DNA from 3 places in the Limosilactobacillus portuensis genome. Region 1 is predicted to be linked to each of the others. Evidence: predicted binding sites of a transcription regulator. Region 1 holds the regulator's gene; each other region holds the start of a gene.

Region 1 (5,272 bases):
GCACAGGACAATATCCGCAGAATCCTTGGGAATTTGATTGTAAATATCTTTAATATCCATATTCAAAACATCATAACGTTCCTCAAGACGGTTCAGCTTAATTGTCCGTTCCGCCATATCAGCAATTGGCCTCTGCAACTCGACCTCTGTAAAATGACCACCAAGCTTATTATGCAGGAAGAGGCCAATCGCACCATTACCAGCACAAAGATCAATGATGTTCGCCTGACGCTTCTTATTTGGGCGAACAAAGTCAGCTAGAAGAACAGCGTCAAGAGAAAAAGCAAAGCAATGGGGATTCTGAATGATTTGGACATCCTGACTATATAATTGGTCAATTCGTTCGTCTGCCTTCAATAAATTTTCGTCATCCATTTATTATTCACCTCTTTTAGACTTGCAAGGAATTACTTTTTTAGTCATAATAATGCCAGTTATTATACAGATTAGATTGGATGATTTTATGTTATATTCATTTCTCGTTGCCATTGTTCAACCATTCTTAAACCTAATCAATGGCAAAGCAAAAATTTATAATAAGGAAAACATACCTGACGGCAATTATATCATTGTTGCTCCCCATCGAACATGGATGGATCCAGTTTTAATTGCCCTCGCAATCTACCCCAAGAAATTTAGCTTTATGGCAAAGAAGGAGTTATTCAAGAACCCAATTGCTGCCTACTTTTTAAAAAAGTTAAACGCCTTCCCGGTTGACCGCAAACATCCTGGTCCTTCAGCAATAAAAAAGCCGGTACAAATCTTACGAAAAACAGATCTATCAACAATTATTTTTCCATCAGGCTCCCGCTATTCCAGTAAATTAAAGGGTGGAGCAACATTAATTGCTAAATTAGCAAACGTTCCGCTGGTTCCTGTGGTCTACCAAGGGCCACTCAAATTTAGTGAATTGTTTAAACGGCATTCCCGTCACATTACCTTTGGAAAGCCAATTTATATTGACCGGAAGAACAAACTTGACGAGGAAAGCCAAGCTAAGTTAGAGAGCGAAATGCAGCAATCATTTGATGAGCTAGATCACCAAATCAATCCTAACTATAAATACATCATGCCGCCTAAACCAAAAGACGATGATTTCTAAATAAAAAAGAAACCGGAAATAAAATTCCAGTTTCTTTTTTTATTTAATTACTTGTTTGCTTTTTTGGCTTGTGCCTTCATGGTTTGCATCATTTGATGTAACTTTCGACTAGATGGCTTTTGGCCCATTTGCAACATCATCGTCCGCAACATTTCTTCACTAATAGGTGGATTATTGCGGAGATAGTTTTCCATGTAACGACGAGCACCAAAGAAACCGCCAACTAAACCGATTAGTAAGGCGAGGATTACCAATGAAATTGTTAATGCCACAACTACTTTCCTCCTTTTTTAGTTACTGTTCAATAGTACACGAAAGTAGTCGAATTGAAAAGGGCTAAACAAGGTTAATCATCACGTAATCCCTTTTTCCGTTGAATTTCACGAACCTTTTCCGGAGTAACCTCTTTACCATTATCATCAAAGATTCGCATCATTTCGATATTACTCCGCATTGCTTCACGGAAGTTCTTAAGATACTCTTTCCGTAGTTTTGCCCGTTCCTTAGTTTCAGCCTCTGTTAACCCTTCTTCTTTATTTTTATGGGCAAGCTCGTTAATTCGCTTTAATAATTTTTCTTGGTCTGTAGATTCAGCCATAATTATCTCCTCGCATTCCAAATATCCTTAATTTAACTATTTACTTCGATCTTAGCTAACTTAATAATTATTTTCAAGATATGTACTAACTTCTTCGCGAACGTACGTTTGAAAGTTGACGATTACTATGGTATTCTAAGATTAATAATAATCTAGCCAAATGAGGTGTCAAAATGGCAAAAGTAGCAAGTCAAAAACAAATTGCCGTATTAAGTTGCATTTATAAACACGTTAAGGATCACGGGTATCCACCAACAGTCCGTGAAATCTGTGGAACTGTTGGCCTTTCCTCAACCTCTACTGTCCATTCTCACCTAAATAATCTAATCAAGGAAGGTTACCTACAAAAGGATCCTTCCAAGCCGCGAGCACTTGAGATTACTAAACAGGGATTAGATCTCTTAGGAATTGAACCAGAGCAAAAAGAGATCCCAATGATCGGTGTTGTTACCGCAGGACAGCCTATCTTAGCAGTAGAAGACACCACAGATTATTTTCCCCTACCACCTTCAATTAAAGATGCATCTGGATTATTCATGTTAAAAATTCACGGTACTAGCATGATCAAAGCCGGAATTCTTGATGGTGATGACGTAATTGTTCGTAAGCAATCAACCGCTAAAGATGGTGAGATTGTGATTGCAATGACAAGTGATAATGAAGCTACTTGCAAACGGTTCTATAAAGAGCCAGAGAATCACCGATTCCGCCTTCAACCTGAGAACGATGCAATGGCGCCTATTTATCTGGATAACGTTACTATTCTTGGCAAGGTTATTGGTCTATACCGTGACCACATTTTCTAAACTTCCCTTTAATTAGCAATGTTTCTTTATTGAGGGTAGGAATGAACTAATAATTTTGTTCATTCCTGCCTTTTTTTGTGATCGACAATCCACACCAAAAAGATCACAATTAAAATATCGGGCAACGTATTTCCTACGGGAAGATCTACTAACATTAAGCAGCGGTATACTATAAAACCAATTAGCCATAAGATAAAATGATTCCAACTAATCCAGCGATCCTTATTGTCAAGCCGAAGAACAAAGCGATCCATAATCTGAATGGCAATCATCGGGGTAAAGACTGAGCTAATGATATAAAGGAAGTTACTAAAATTATCCATCGGCAAAATAATTGCACCAGCACTTCCAATAACGGTTACAATAATCGCCGTTAAACGTGAGGACCACTTAACCTTTAATGTTTGCGCAGATACTCCTGCAGAATAAGCATCCATAAACGTGGTTGTAACCGTTGAGAGGAGAACAATAATTAATCCGCTAATTCCAACACCAGCACCGACCATTATTTTGGCAATATCTGTCTGCCCGGTTAATAGAGTTGAGCCAAGACCAATAATTGCCATCCAACAGCTAATGACACCATAAGTGAACGCACTAACTCCACTCGCTTGGATCGGTTTTTGGGCAACAGAAGTATAATCAGAAATTAAAGGAAGCCAGGATAGGGGCATTGAAACGGCCAATTCTAATCCTTGCCCAAATGATAGTGTCCCCAAGTGGCTATTAACATGTGGCTCTGCAAAAATTAAATAGCACAACCAAATCGTCAAAAGTAATAAAGCAGTTAAAGCAATGGTGTTCAGCCATCTTAAGCGACGAATCCCGATAATTAACCACACTATAATTAGGAATCCAATCAATCCGCACCATAATGGTTGGCCTAACTTCCAAAGGCCATTAGCCGCCAGCGATCCATCATAAATCATGATTCCCGTCCAGCCAATCAGTTGTAAAACATTTAGACTAGCAAAAAAGATTCCACCAAATTGGCCAAAACTGATTTTTACCGATTCCATCGCACTAATCCGCAACTGGCCACCGATTATTCCAGCAAGGAAAAGCAACCCACAGCCAATTAAATGACCTAAGATAATGGCTGTTATTCCTTTAACCATTCCCAATGGCGCTAAGTAAGTTCCTGTCAAAATCTCTGCAATTGATATTCCCGCGCCGCACCAAATCATTCCATTTTCTACCAGTGATGTCTTATGTTGCATCAGTTTCACCATCCTTTTATTGATTAGCGAAACTTGATCTTGATAAAGAAAAATCGACCAGGCACCTACCTGATCGATTCTAAAATTCTTAACTGAATTCCCTCCGTTGGCATTATCCAAATCAGGTCCCATGGGTCGAAGATCACATCTTCCTCTCAGCCTGTTATACAAGCTCCCCGTTTGTGTTAATTATATTGTAACACTTTATTTCTTTTCCTGATAAATCCGTTTGTGTTCCTTTTGACCCTTTAATATAAACGGTGCTGGATCTGATTGCCAATCTAATTCAACATCATCCGGGTTCATCCCCAGTTGTGAATTGAACTGCTTCTCATATTCAGCAATTGAAACCTGATGATGATTTGCTAGATCATCCTTAACGTCACTCAAGTATTTTTCAAAGTGAGGCTGAAGAATCCCACTGTAGAATTCACCTTCTGCTCCGGAACCGTAACTAAAGAGACCAATCCGGTCCCCAGGATTAACTTGACCATTTTGTAAGAGTGACATTACTCCAAGGTAAAGTGAACCAGTATAGAGGTTTCCTACCTCACGACAGTACTTTTGACTTGCGGTCAGCTGCTCACGCAATTTATTAGCAACCGGTGATTGATTGTCCTTGAGAAGCGCCTCCAATGCCTTCTTCCCCATCTTGGTAAATGGCAAGTGGAAAGTTAAGGCAGCAAAATCATCTAATTGGCGTCCGGTCATTTGTTGATAGCGTTGCCAGCATTGGAGGAAAAAGTCAATGTAAACATTAGTCGAGTATTTGCCATCCACATGTGCTTCGGTTGCGTAAAGCGGCCGCCAAAAATCCATAACATCCTTTGTATATGAAACCGTAGTATCCTCAAGAGCCAAGATGTGAGGGTCAGCAGAAATCAACATTGCGACTGCCCCAGCTCCTTGGGTAACCTCACCAGGTGTTTTCAACCCATAACGAGCAATATCAGCTGCAATTACTAAGACTGTCGACTGAGGATTCATCGCAACTAATCCCTTAGCAAACTGAATCCCTGCCGTTGCTGAATAACAGGCTTCCTTTAATTCAACTGCACGGGTAAAATCATCCAGTTCCAAAAGATGTTTGATATAAATGGCACTTGCCTTAGAATTATCAATCCCCGATTCAGTAGCTACAATCACAGTGGAAAGATGTTTTTTGTCATCTTCGGATAATAGCTTCTTGGCTGCTGCTGCTCCCAAAGTGACAATATCTTGAGTTGGTGGAACAACTGCCTGCCGATCCTGACCAATTCCAATCGTGTACTTATCAGGCTCATCTCCCCGTTCACGAGCTAACTCGCGTAAATCAATATACTCGTCAGTAGTTGCAAATGCCATCTTATCAATTCCAATTTTCATTATTCTTCCCCCATTTGATCCATTGTTTGGTTTAATAAGTGATCAACAATAACATTGCCTTGGTTGTTTGCATGTCCCTTAGTCCATTGAAAATGTAGCTGCTTAAACTGTGGTAGTAATTGAATAACCTCTTGCCACAACTCTTGATTAGCCACCGGTGAACCAGTGCTTGTTTTCCACC
Region 2 (5,272 bases), 830 kb from region 1:
AGAATTGCTTTGGCCATTATCAATGCCGCCACGGTTGCCAAAGGATAAGCGAAAATTACGGCTTGCTAAGATGGGCCCCGAAAAAGAGGCGTATTTAAAAGAATGGGCAAAACGTCATGGCTACTCACAAGGAACTCCCTGTGGCGCGCATATTAACCTAAGCATTGATCAGCACGTTATTGCACTAGTTCAAAAACATTTCCCGGGAAAGTTTAAAGATGAGCGGGAAGTTCGCAACTACCTCTATACAATATTAGCGCAAGGCTTTGTTCGCTATCGCTGGTTTATCACTTACCTGTTTGGCGCTAGTCCAATTGCGGAAGCAAACTACTTTGAAAATGGTCAGGGACCGCAGCACCCACTTCGGAGCATTCGCCAAAGTAAGTATGGATTCGGTACTAAGTTTACTGGTGACTTTACCAATCTTGATCGATACATTGCGCGAATTGAAAAGGGAGTTAAGGATGGTGTCCTAACATCAGACTATGAATTCCACGGCTCAGTTCGCTTTAAAGGTAATCGCAATCTTAAGGATTTGCCGAAAAACGGAATTGAATATCTTGAATTACGAATGCTCGATCTTGATCCAAGTAGTTCAGTTGGGATTCGTACAGGGACGTTACGGTTTATTCGGCTACTTGCTAGTTACTTCATCATGCATCCAGCATTAAATGAAGAGGAAGTTAATGATATCCTTAAAAATGCTGATAAGATGAATGAGGTTGTTGCGGAAGAAGATCCACGAGAAAATTGCAAGTACCAGGCAACCGCTCGGGCATTAGTGAAGAGCCTTGAGCGCTATGCAAATCAAATTCAATTGGGACCAGAATATGCTGAAGTACTTGAAGATTTGGAGGACCGGGTTGAAAACCCATTGACAACACCAAGTGCTAAATTACTGAACTACGTCAAAGATGGTTCGTTAACGGAATATGCACTTCGTCGAGCAAAACGGTATCAGGTTGCAGCTCAGGAATCGATTAATCCATTTAAAGGATTTGAAGATGGGAAAATTTATAGCTCAGACGAGTTACGAAAAGCATTAAGTAGATAAATAAAGAGAAGAGGCAAGTCTTTCTTGCCTCTTCTCTTTATTTATTCTTGTGCTCGTTGAATTAGATCAGCGAAAAGCGCTTGTGAATAATCATAATGCTTAAACATGTTTTCTGGATGCCATTGAACAGCCAGAACACGATCATTATCGATCGATTCAATAGCTTCGGGAATTTGGTCATCAGCCCGTGCTGTTACTCTTAGGTCGTTTCCAATTTGGTTTAATGCTTGGTGATGACGAGAGTTAACATAGGGCCGTGAACCAACCAAGTTAAAGATTCGACTGTCTTGTTTCACATTAACATGGTGGGATGGAAAGTTTCCCGGAGCATTTTGGGAGTGCTTTAGCGTTTGTCGAGGATCTTCTGATAAGTCTTGAAAAACAGTTCCACCGAGTGCAACATTGATTACTTGCATTCCGCGACAAATCCCCATTAATGCCTTATTTGCTTTTAGCGCAGCTTTAACTAACGCAACTTCAAATAGATCGCGCTTGAAGTATGTAGATCCTAATTCTTGATGCGGTTCTTCACCATAGAAAGTAGGGTCAACATCGCTACCACCTGCAAAAATAATCCCATCGAAAAGGTCAAGATAGTTGGGAATTAATTCAGGATCCACACTAGGAAAAATTACTGGGAGGCCTCCTGATTTAACAATTGCTTCGATTAGTGGCCGAGGAGCATAAGCGGCGTTGCGCTCATTAATGATATTAGTAGCCTCAGTTAAAGTGTCTGCTGGAATTGCAATTCGTGGTCGCATAGAAAACCTCCTTGAAATATTTTAATAGTATTATAATAGAATTTTAATGAAGTAGAAAGTCACATTTTAAAAATTACCCTAAATGGGAGAAAGACTATATAATAGTAAGTATGAAAGAAGTGAAAAAGAATGATTGAATTAACTAACATTAACTCAAAGATGAATTTAAATAACGGGACCCAAATTCCGTGTGTCGGTTACGGGACGTTCCGGACTCCTGCTGACGTTGCTGAAAAAGCGGTTGCGGATGCGATTAAGGTTGGCTACCGTCACATTGATACGGCCGCTGTATACGGTAATGAAGAAGCTGTTGGTAAGGGAATTAAGGATTCTGGAATTGACCGGAAAGACCTTTTTGTAACCAGTAAGTTGTGGAACGACAATCGGGGTTATGAATCGACAAAGAAAGCCTTTCAAGAAACTCTGGATCGGCTTCAAATGGACTACCTTGACTTGTATTTAATTCATTGGCCGGCAAACCAAAAGCAATTCGGCACTGATGCAAGTACAATCAACGCTGAAACATGGCGGGCAATGGAGGAGCTGTATAAAGAGGGCAGAATTAAGGCAATCGGTTTAAGTAACTTTATGCCGCACCATATTGTTGACTTGATGAAGACTGCAACGGTAGCTCCAGCTGTTGACCAAATTGAGGTGCATCCTGGTTGGCCACATACTGAACAAGTAAAGTATTTACAAGCACATAATATTCTTGTGGAAGCTTGGGCCCCGCTTGGCGGACAAGGAGCAAGCGTAATGACTAACCCAACAATTCTGCAAATTGCTGATAAATATGATAAAACTCCTGCGCAAGTTAGCTTGCGATGGATTATTCAACAGGGGATTGTGCCACTACCAAAGTCAATTCATGAAAACCGGATGATTCAAAATACCGAAATCTTTGACTTTGCACTGACTGACGAAGAAATGAGAGAAATTAGTCTTCTAACCAACCTGGGTGGCCAATGTGCGGATCCAGACGAAGTTGATTTTTAAGAGCTGATATTTAACTAAGTGATCCTAGACATAGTTGTCGGGATCATTTTTTTACATTTTATCGACCATTTGTTCGATTAAGATGTTATAATAAATAAAAATAGTGAAAGGAATATAGCTGATGAATGACCAACAGAGAATCTATATGGCGATTGATCTGAAATCATTTTATGCATCGGTTGAGTGTATTGCGCATCATTTGAACCCGTTAAATGCTAACTTAGTTGTTGCAGATCGGTCACGAACTAATAAGACAATTTGTTTGGCAGTATCACCAGCTTTAAAGCAATTTGGAGTTCCTGGACGACCACGCTTATACGAAGTTCAACAAATTGTTGATCGGTTAAATCGGGAGCGGGCAAAGAAAGCAACGTGTCACCACCTTTCGAAACATGATTCAATTTATCGGGGGAAGTTGTTAAAGTCACCTAATTTACGAATTGGTTTTCAAATTGTTCCGCCGCGGATGCACTTTTATATGGAAAAAAGCGCGGAGGTCTATGGAATATATCTACGGTTTATCAAACCCGAGAACATTCATACCTACTCAATTGATGAAGTAATGATGGACGTTACAGATTACCTTCATGATCATCAGGTATCGCCTCATACCTTAGCAAAACAGATTATCCAACAAATTCAGTTAGAAACCGGAATTACTGCAACAGCCGGGATTGGTACAAACCTTTACTTAGCAAAAGTTGCGATGGATATTGTTGCTAAACGAATTCCTGCTGATCAAGATGGTGTCCGGATTGCCCAAATGAATGAGTATCAATATCGTCGCTATCTTTGGGCACATCAGCCCCTGACAGATTTTTGGCGAATTGGTCGCGGTTATGCAAAACGGTTGGAAAAATTAGGCTTGCATACCATGGGTGACATTGCCCGTTGTTCGCTTGGTAAACTGTCGGATCCGTTCAATGAGGAAATCCTCTACCGTGAGTTTGGGAAAAATGCTGAGTTGCTAATCGACCATGCTTGGGGGCATGAGATGGCAACTATCGCGGATATTAAAAACTACCATTCAGAAGAACACGGAATTTATTCCAGTCAAGTATTGATGAAGCCGTATAAGTATCATGAAGGGTTAGCCGCGGCTCAGGGGATGGTTGATTCAGTTGCATTGAGTATGGTTAAGCGGCATGTAGTCAGTGCTGATTTTGGTATTGTCATTAACTACGATCCGCAGAGTCTTCAGTATGCGCCAAACTATCAGGGACCGGTAGTTGAAGATTTTTATGGCCGAAGAACAGCTAAGCCCAGTCACGCGCACAAAAAGCTTGATCTGCCAACAGCCGCTGGTTCAGAATTAAGGAAAATCTATAAAGAGTTGTATAAAAAATGCACTAATCCTAGCCTACTAATCAGGAAGATAACGTTAATTGTGACTCACATGATTGATGAAGATGTTGCAGCGCAAACCCCGTACTTCAAACAGGTTAATCTTTTTGAGGATCCACAAAGGGAGATTAAGCAGGAACAAGCAGCGGCAATTAAGCGGCAACGTGACCAAAAACTGCAAGCGACAATTCTTAAGCTTCAGCAGAAACTAGGTAACAAAAACGTTATCCTTCACCTAGCAGATTTGAAAAAGGGATCGACAACTAAGGAACGAAATGATCAGATTGGGGGTCACCAAGCATAGTAATGGAAGAGAAAGAGATAATTGAGCAAAAATTATTTACCGATACTTCTCAGTATAACGACATCATGAAGCGTCCTTATCAACATTCAAGGGGACACATGCCGATGCCACAATCGGATCGTGCTGGTCAATTTTCACCTTTTGCAGCTTTGACGGGGTTTAATAATTTAATTCACCAAAAGGCAGTAATTTATTCTCATAAAAAGTATCTTCCTGCTAAAACACAAGCACATCTGCTTAATGTCCTTCAGTCTTTAGCTGGGACGAAAAAAACAGTTGTGATTAACTACTTTAATGATGAAGTTGGCTACTATGAAGAATTCCGTGATCAGGTATCGGTAGTTAAGCTTGAGCGGGGGAGAGTCTTCTTTAATCACCATCCAGCCATTGCACTTGCCAATATTAAACAGGTTCGTCAATGATGAGTGCTGTATAATGGTGAGGACATAAAATACACTAACTGAGCAATTGAAGAGGGAGTAGTTTTGAAAGCAATTTGGCGTAACCTTTGCCAGTATTCAAAGAATTTTTGGCAACATTGGATATCTTTTATTATCTTATTTGTAGGGATAGATCTTGCTAACCAGCTGATCTTTATCCCGCTTTTTCGGTTAGCAACGACCTATATCTTGCAAGCGGGTGGAATCCCGTTTATCTCTTACCAAAATATTGGAATACTAGTGACACAACACACAATGGTAGTTATTGGACTATTAGTTGAATTAGTTCTCTTGCTTCTTGTGATCTATTGGCAGTTTGCATGTCTTTTATTGGGACTTCGGCTGATTTTGGGAAACCAAATTAGTTTCAAAC
Region 3 (5,272 bases), 320 kb from region 1:
TTCCCAGCATTTCACTAGGGGCGGTTAGTGTTGAAATATCGGTAGGGATAATTGGTTCATTTCTGGCCGCAATTTTGAGGATCGAAGCGCCTAACCAGCATAGGTAGAAAAGAATTGTTATTCCTGAACTTAACCACCAACGATTAGTAATTGCCATTAAGATCAAAGCAATTGCAAAAATAATAAGAACGTTTACTGTAATGATCTTTGGTCGTTCAGTTAACATCCACTGAACCATCGTAAATTTACCATCCCAAAGGATAGCGAATGAACCGAGAGTGATCAGCCAGAGAATGAGAAAGGTTAAGAGGATCGGCCAGAAGTTTTGGCAAATTTGTTTAAGACGGTTAAGAAGGCTACGATAATTTAACTGCCAGGTTATTTTATTTCCCAGGAAATTAATTAGTGTTAAAATTCCAGCAAAAACGACAGCGATTATAATACCGATTAGAAGTGAAAGCTGCCAATTGACATGTGGTAAGAGCCAGGGAGTAAAGATCATTGGCAACCCGAGCAGGTTAAGAAGCAGGATCCCGGTGATCGGTAAAAGGTAGTCTTTCGGACTCTTATTACTTGCTCGTAAGAACCATGCAGTCATCAGTAAACAAGTGAGGAGAAGAAATGGTTGGTATGAGTTAATTCCTAATAAATAGTGCGTATTGGGAGTAAGATCACTATGCGGACTATAATCAACATGGTTCATATTGAGCCAGGTAATTAGTGAGGAAACCAGTAAGCTAATCATTGTTAATCCGGCATAGCGGTTGTTTGACCACTTCTTCAGCCACTGTTGATCATTTGCTAACCAGTCGCCAAGGGCAAAAAGATAGCTGAACCAGATTAGGCTTGTTCCACGATGAAATCCAAATGCATCATAACCGCTGATCAGGTTGATAAGAAAGAAAATGAATGAAAAACTAATCAACCAGTGACGACGCGTAATTGTTGACCAATGATGACACAGTTTTTGTAATGGGTGAGCAAAAAGGTATAGCCCACTGCAGACAAGCCAAGTGATAAATACTTGTTGAACAACGTAGAGTTCGGGAGATGGCTGGTCGGTTGTGGTTACTGGTTGGGTAGTAAACTTTGCCCAGGTGAAGGTAATAATTCCGATAATCCAGAGAGCAAGGACAACTGCCTGACGGTTAAATTGCTTTTGCTGTTGATTAGCACCAATGGCGATTGGTACCCATAAGACAACTGTGCTAACAAACGTTTTTAGAATCCACCAAAGAATAAAGGGCCAGGTTGCTTCTTGGAGGTGGGTGAGAAACTGACTTGCGGTTCCTAAAAAGCAAATAATTGTTAAGACAACAAACAACGTCCCCAATTGCTGTCCCCACTTTTGCTTTAAACTACTAAACATTGATCTCCAACTTTCCTTTTATGAAATTTAAACATTACTATTATATGTGCAAGCAAAGTCGTGATTCAATAGTAGAGAACAATGATTAAGGTAAAGTTAATTTACGGATATTGATCGTTTTATAGTAGGACAATTTAGAAATTTTATATTGATAGACGAATGCATGTTCTGATGATAAACTAAAGAAGGTAATTTATGATCATAAAGACGGAAGGTAATGAAGAACGAGTTGTTGCCTTCCATTTTCGAGTGCTGAGGAGGATTAATCGTGATATATCGTCAACCTCATAAAAATTTTGAGTTAGTTTCAGACTATAAGCCGACTGGGGATCAGCCAGAAGCAATTAAGGAATTAACTACTGGAATCAAAAAGGGAGAAAAGGCCCAGATCCTGTTAGGGGCCACCGGAACGGGGAAAACTTTTACGATTTCAAATGTTATTGCAAAAGTTAATAAACCAACATTAATTCTATCTCATAACAAAACGCTAGCTGGACAATTATATAGTGAAATGAAAAAATTCTTCCCACATAATGCGGTTGAATATTTTGTTTCCTATTACGATTACTATCAGCCAGAAGCATATGTTCCTTCTAGCGATACATACATTGAAAAGGACGCATCAATTAACGATGAGATTGATGAATTACGCCATTCAGCAACTAGTTCATTAATGGAACGAGACGATGTTATTGTTGTGGCCTCTGTTTCTAGTATTTTTGGTCTTGGTGATCCAAGTGAGTACCATAATCACGTAGTCTCACTACGAGTTGGCCAAGAAATTGAACGGGATCGATTACTCCGTGAATTGGTTAATATTCAGTTTGAACGGAACGATATTGACTTTCAACGGGGCCGATTCAGAGTTCACGGGGACGTTGTTGAAGTCTTCCCCGCATCACGTGAAGATAAGGCATTGCGAATTGAATTTTTTGGTGATGAAATTGACCGGATCCGTGAAGTTGATGCCCTTACTGGCGAAGTAATTGGTGATCGGGAACATATTTCGATCTTCCCGGCAACGCACTTCTTAACAAGTGAAGAGATTATGGACCGGGCACTTCCGCAGATCGAAAGCGATATGAAAAAACAGGTCAAAAAGTTTACTGATGAAGGAAAACTCCTTGAGGCAGAACGGATTCAGCAACGGACAACTTATGACATCGAAATGCTCCGTGAAATGGGGTATTGCAACGGAATTGAAAATTACTCACGGTATATGGATGGACGCAAACCTGGAGAGCCACCATATACCTTACTGGATTTCTTCCCTAAAGACTTCTTACTAGTAGTTGATGAATCGCACCAAACGATGCCCCAAGTTCGGGGGATGTACAATGGTGACCGTGCTCGGAAGCAGATGCTGATTGACTATGGCTTTCGATTACCGAGTGCGCTTGATAACCGACCATTAAAACTAGCAGAATTTGAAAAACACGTTAATCAAGTCGTTTATATGTCAGCCACCCCAGGTCCATATGAAATGGCACAAACAGATCACGTTGTTCAGCAAATTATTCGACCAACTGGTTTGCTGGATCCAACAATTGAGGTTCGACCGGTAATGGGACAAATTGATGATCTGGTTGGTGAGATTAATAAGCGGATTGAGAAACATGAACGAGTCTTTGTCACAACATTGACTAAGAAAATGTCAGAGGATCTTACTGACTACCTTAAAGATCTTGGACTGAAGGTTAAATATCTTCATAGCGATATCAAAACACTAGAGCGGACACAAATCATTCGTGATCTTCGTTTAGGGAAGTTCGATGTTCTTGTAGGAATTAACCTTCTTCGGGAAGGGCTGGACGTTCCAGAAGTATCTTTAGTCGCGATTCTTGATGCGGATAAGGAAGGCTTTTTACGGAATGAGCGTTCCTTAATTCAGACAATTGGTCGAGCAGCGCGGAATGCAAATGGTTCCGTAATTATGTATGCTGATACAGTTACTGATTCAATGCAAAAAGCAATCGACGAAACAAAGCGGCGACGGGAAATTCAAATGGCTTACAACAAGAAGCATGGGATCAATCCTAAGACTATCATTAAGCCAATTCAAGAGGCTATTTCCTCAACTACGAAGACTGAGGATAGCGGAAAAGAAGCTGACAGTACAGAATTTACTACTAAGGACTTTGCTAAGCTAAACCGTGATGATCAAACAAAGATGGTTGAAGAATTAACTGAACAAATGCGGACGGCAGCTAAGCGGTTAGACTTTGAGCAGGCTGCAACGCTTCGTGATACGATAATGGAATTAAAAGCACAGATGACAGGAAAGAAAACTAAAAGGATAAAGCAGAGTAAAAAATAAGGGGGAGTGAATTATTCGTGGCAAACGATAAGATTATTATTCATGGCGCACGTGCCCATAACTTAAAGAATATTGATGTAAAAATCCCCAAGAATAAGTTAGTTGTAATTACTGGCCTATCCGGCTCGGGAAAGAGTTCGCTAGCATTTGATACCTTATATGCAGAGGGACAACGCCGCTATGTGGAAAGTTTATCTGCCTATGCTCGTCAATTCTTAGGTCAAATGGATAAACCGGATGTTGATTCAATTGATGGCCTTTCACCCGCAATATCGATTGACCAGAAGACTACATCTCATAACCCCCGTTCCACGGTAGGGACTGTCACGGAGATTAACGACTTTCTGCGATTGTTGTGGGCACGGGTAGGAACTCCAATTTGTCCCAACGATCACACTCCAATTAGCAGTCAATCACCTGACCAGATGGTTGACCGGGTACTGGAACTCCCTGAGCGAACTCGACTTCAAATTCTTTCTCCAGTTGTTCGTGATAAGCGTGGAACCCAAAAGAAGATCTTTGAAAAGATCAAAAAGGAAGGATTTGTGCGGGTTCAAGTAGATGGTGAAACCTATGAACTAGATGAAGTCCCAGAACTTGATAAGAATAAGAAGCATACGGTTAATGTTGTCATTGACCGGATTATTATCAAGGATGGGATTCGCTCTCGCTTGTTTGATTCATTTGAAGCTGCTTTGAGGTTAAGTGACGGTTACGCGATTGCAGATGTGATCGGTGGGGAACCAATTCCATTTTCCGAAAAGTATGCTTGCCCAATTTGTGGATTTACTGTAGGTGAGCTTGAACCGCGACTGTTTTCTTTCAATGCTCCAATTGGTGCTTGTCCTGAATGTGAGGGCTTGGGTTCAAAGCTAGAAGTTGACGTGGATCTAGTGGTTCCTGATCGAACTAAAACGCTTCGGGAGGGAGCAATGATTCCGTGGAACCCGATTTCTTCACAATACTATCCACAGTTACTGGAACAATTCTGTGAAGCTGCTGGAATTAACATGGATACGCCATTTAATAAACTTTCCAAAAAGCAACAGCAGCAGGTCCTGTATGGTAACGGCGATCAGACATTCCATTTCCACTACGAAAATGACTTTGGTGGAGTCCGGGATGTTGATGTGCCGTTTGAGGGAGTTATTAATAATATTAAGCGTCGGTACAAGGAAACCAATTCTGACTTTACTCGAGAACAAATGCGAAAGTACATGACAGAACTGCCTTGTCCGGCTTGTCACGGTTACCGGCTTAACCAACGGGCGTTAGCAGTTAAAATTAACGGTCAAAATATTGGTGAAGTTTCTGAATTGCCAATTAGTAAGGCTATTACGTTCTTTGAAGGTGTTCAATTCTCTGAACAACAAGAAAAAATTGCCCGGCCAATTTTGAAAGAGATTTTAGATCGGCTGACATTTATGAAAAATGTTGGTGTTGAATACTTAACATTAAGTCGCTCTGCACGAACGCTCTCCGGTGGTGAAGCTCAACGAATCCGTTTGGCAACACAAATTGGCTCAAATCTTTCTGGGGTTATGTACGTCCTTGATGAACCATCAATTGGCTTACACCAGCGGGAT

The links. Region 1 encodes LexA, which represses DNA repair genes until DNA is damaged. Its sites were predicted from a motif close to CNAACANNTGTTNG; they were not measured.
Region 2: PRK60_RS09500 (Y-family DNA polymerase) is a predicted target of LexA. The motif match lies at 2,874-2,887, and genes of this name have one in related genera.
Region 3: uvrB (excinuclease ABC subunit UvrB) is a predicted target of LexA. The motif match lies at 1,526-1,539, and genes of this name have one in related genera.

The regions. Positions count from the first base shown of each region.
Region 1 is NZ_CP117296.1:1,049,881-1,055,152, forward strand. It holds gene PRK60_RS05270 (tRNA1(Val) (adenine(37)-N6)-methyltransferase) at 1-375, opposite strand, end outside; gene PRK60_RS05275 (lysophospholipid acyltransferase family protein) at 464-1,102, shown strand; gene PRK60_RS05280 (YneF family protein) at 1,150-1,374, opposite strand; gene PRK60_RS05285 (DUF896 domain-containing protein) at 1,449-1,700, opposite strand; gene lexA (transcriptional repressor LexA) at 1,874-2,506, shown strand; gene cytX (putative hydroxymethylpyrimidine transporter CytX) at 2,566-3,726, opposite strand; TPP riboswitch at 3,808-3,915, opposite strand; gene PRK60_RS05300 (hydroxymethylglutaryl-CoA synthase) at 3,931-5,091, opposite strand; gene PRK60_RS05305 (ribonuclease H family protein) at 5,091-5,272, opposite strand, start outside.
Region 2 is NZ_CP117296.1:1,877,708-1,882,979, forward strand. It holds gene PRK60_RS09485 (glutamate--cysteine ligase) at 1-1,054, shown strand, start outside; gene PRK60_RS09490 (gamma-glutamyl-gamma-aminobutyrate hydrolase family protein) at 1,096-1,815, opposite strand; gene PRK60_RS09495 (aldo/keto reductase) at 1,945-2,811, shown strand; gene PRK60_RS09500 (Y-family DNA polymerase) at 2,933-4,459, shown strand; gene PRK60_RS09505 (hypothetical protein) at 4,462-4,881, shown strand; gene PRK60_RS09510 (glycerophosphoryl diester phosphodiesterase membrane domain-containing protein) at 4,945-5,272, shown strand, end outside.
Region 3 is NZ_CP117296.1:1,366,272-1,371,543, reverse strand. It holds gene PRK60_RS07050 (LTA synthase family protein) at 1-1,369, opposite strand, end outside; gene uvrB (excinuclease ABC subunit UvrB) at 1,638-3,686, shown strand; gene uvrA (excinuclease ABC subunit UvrA) at 3,704-5,272, shown strand, end outside.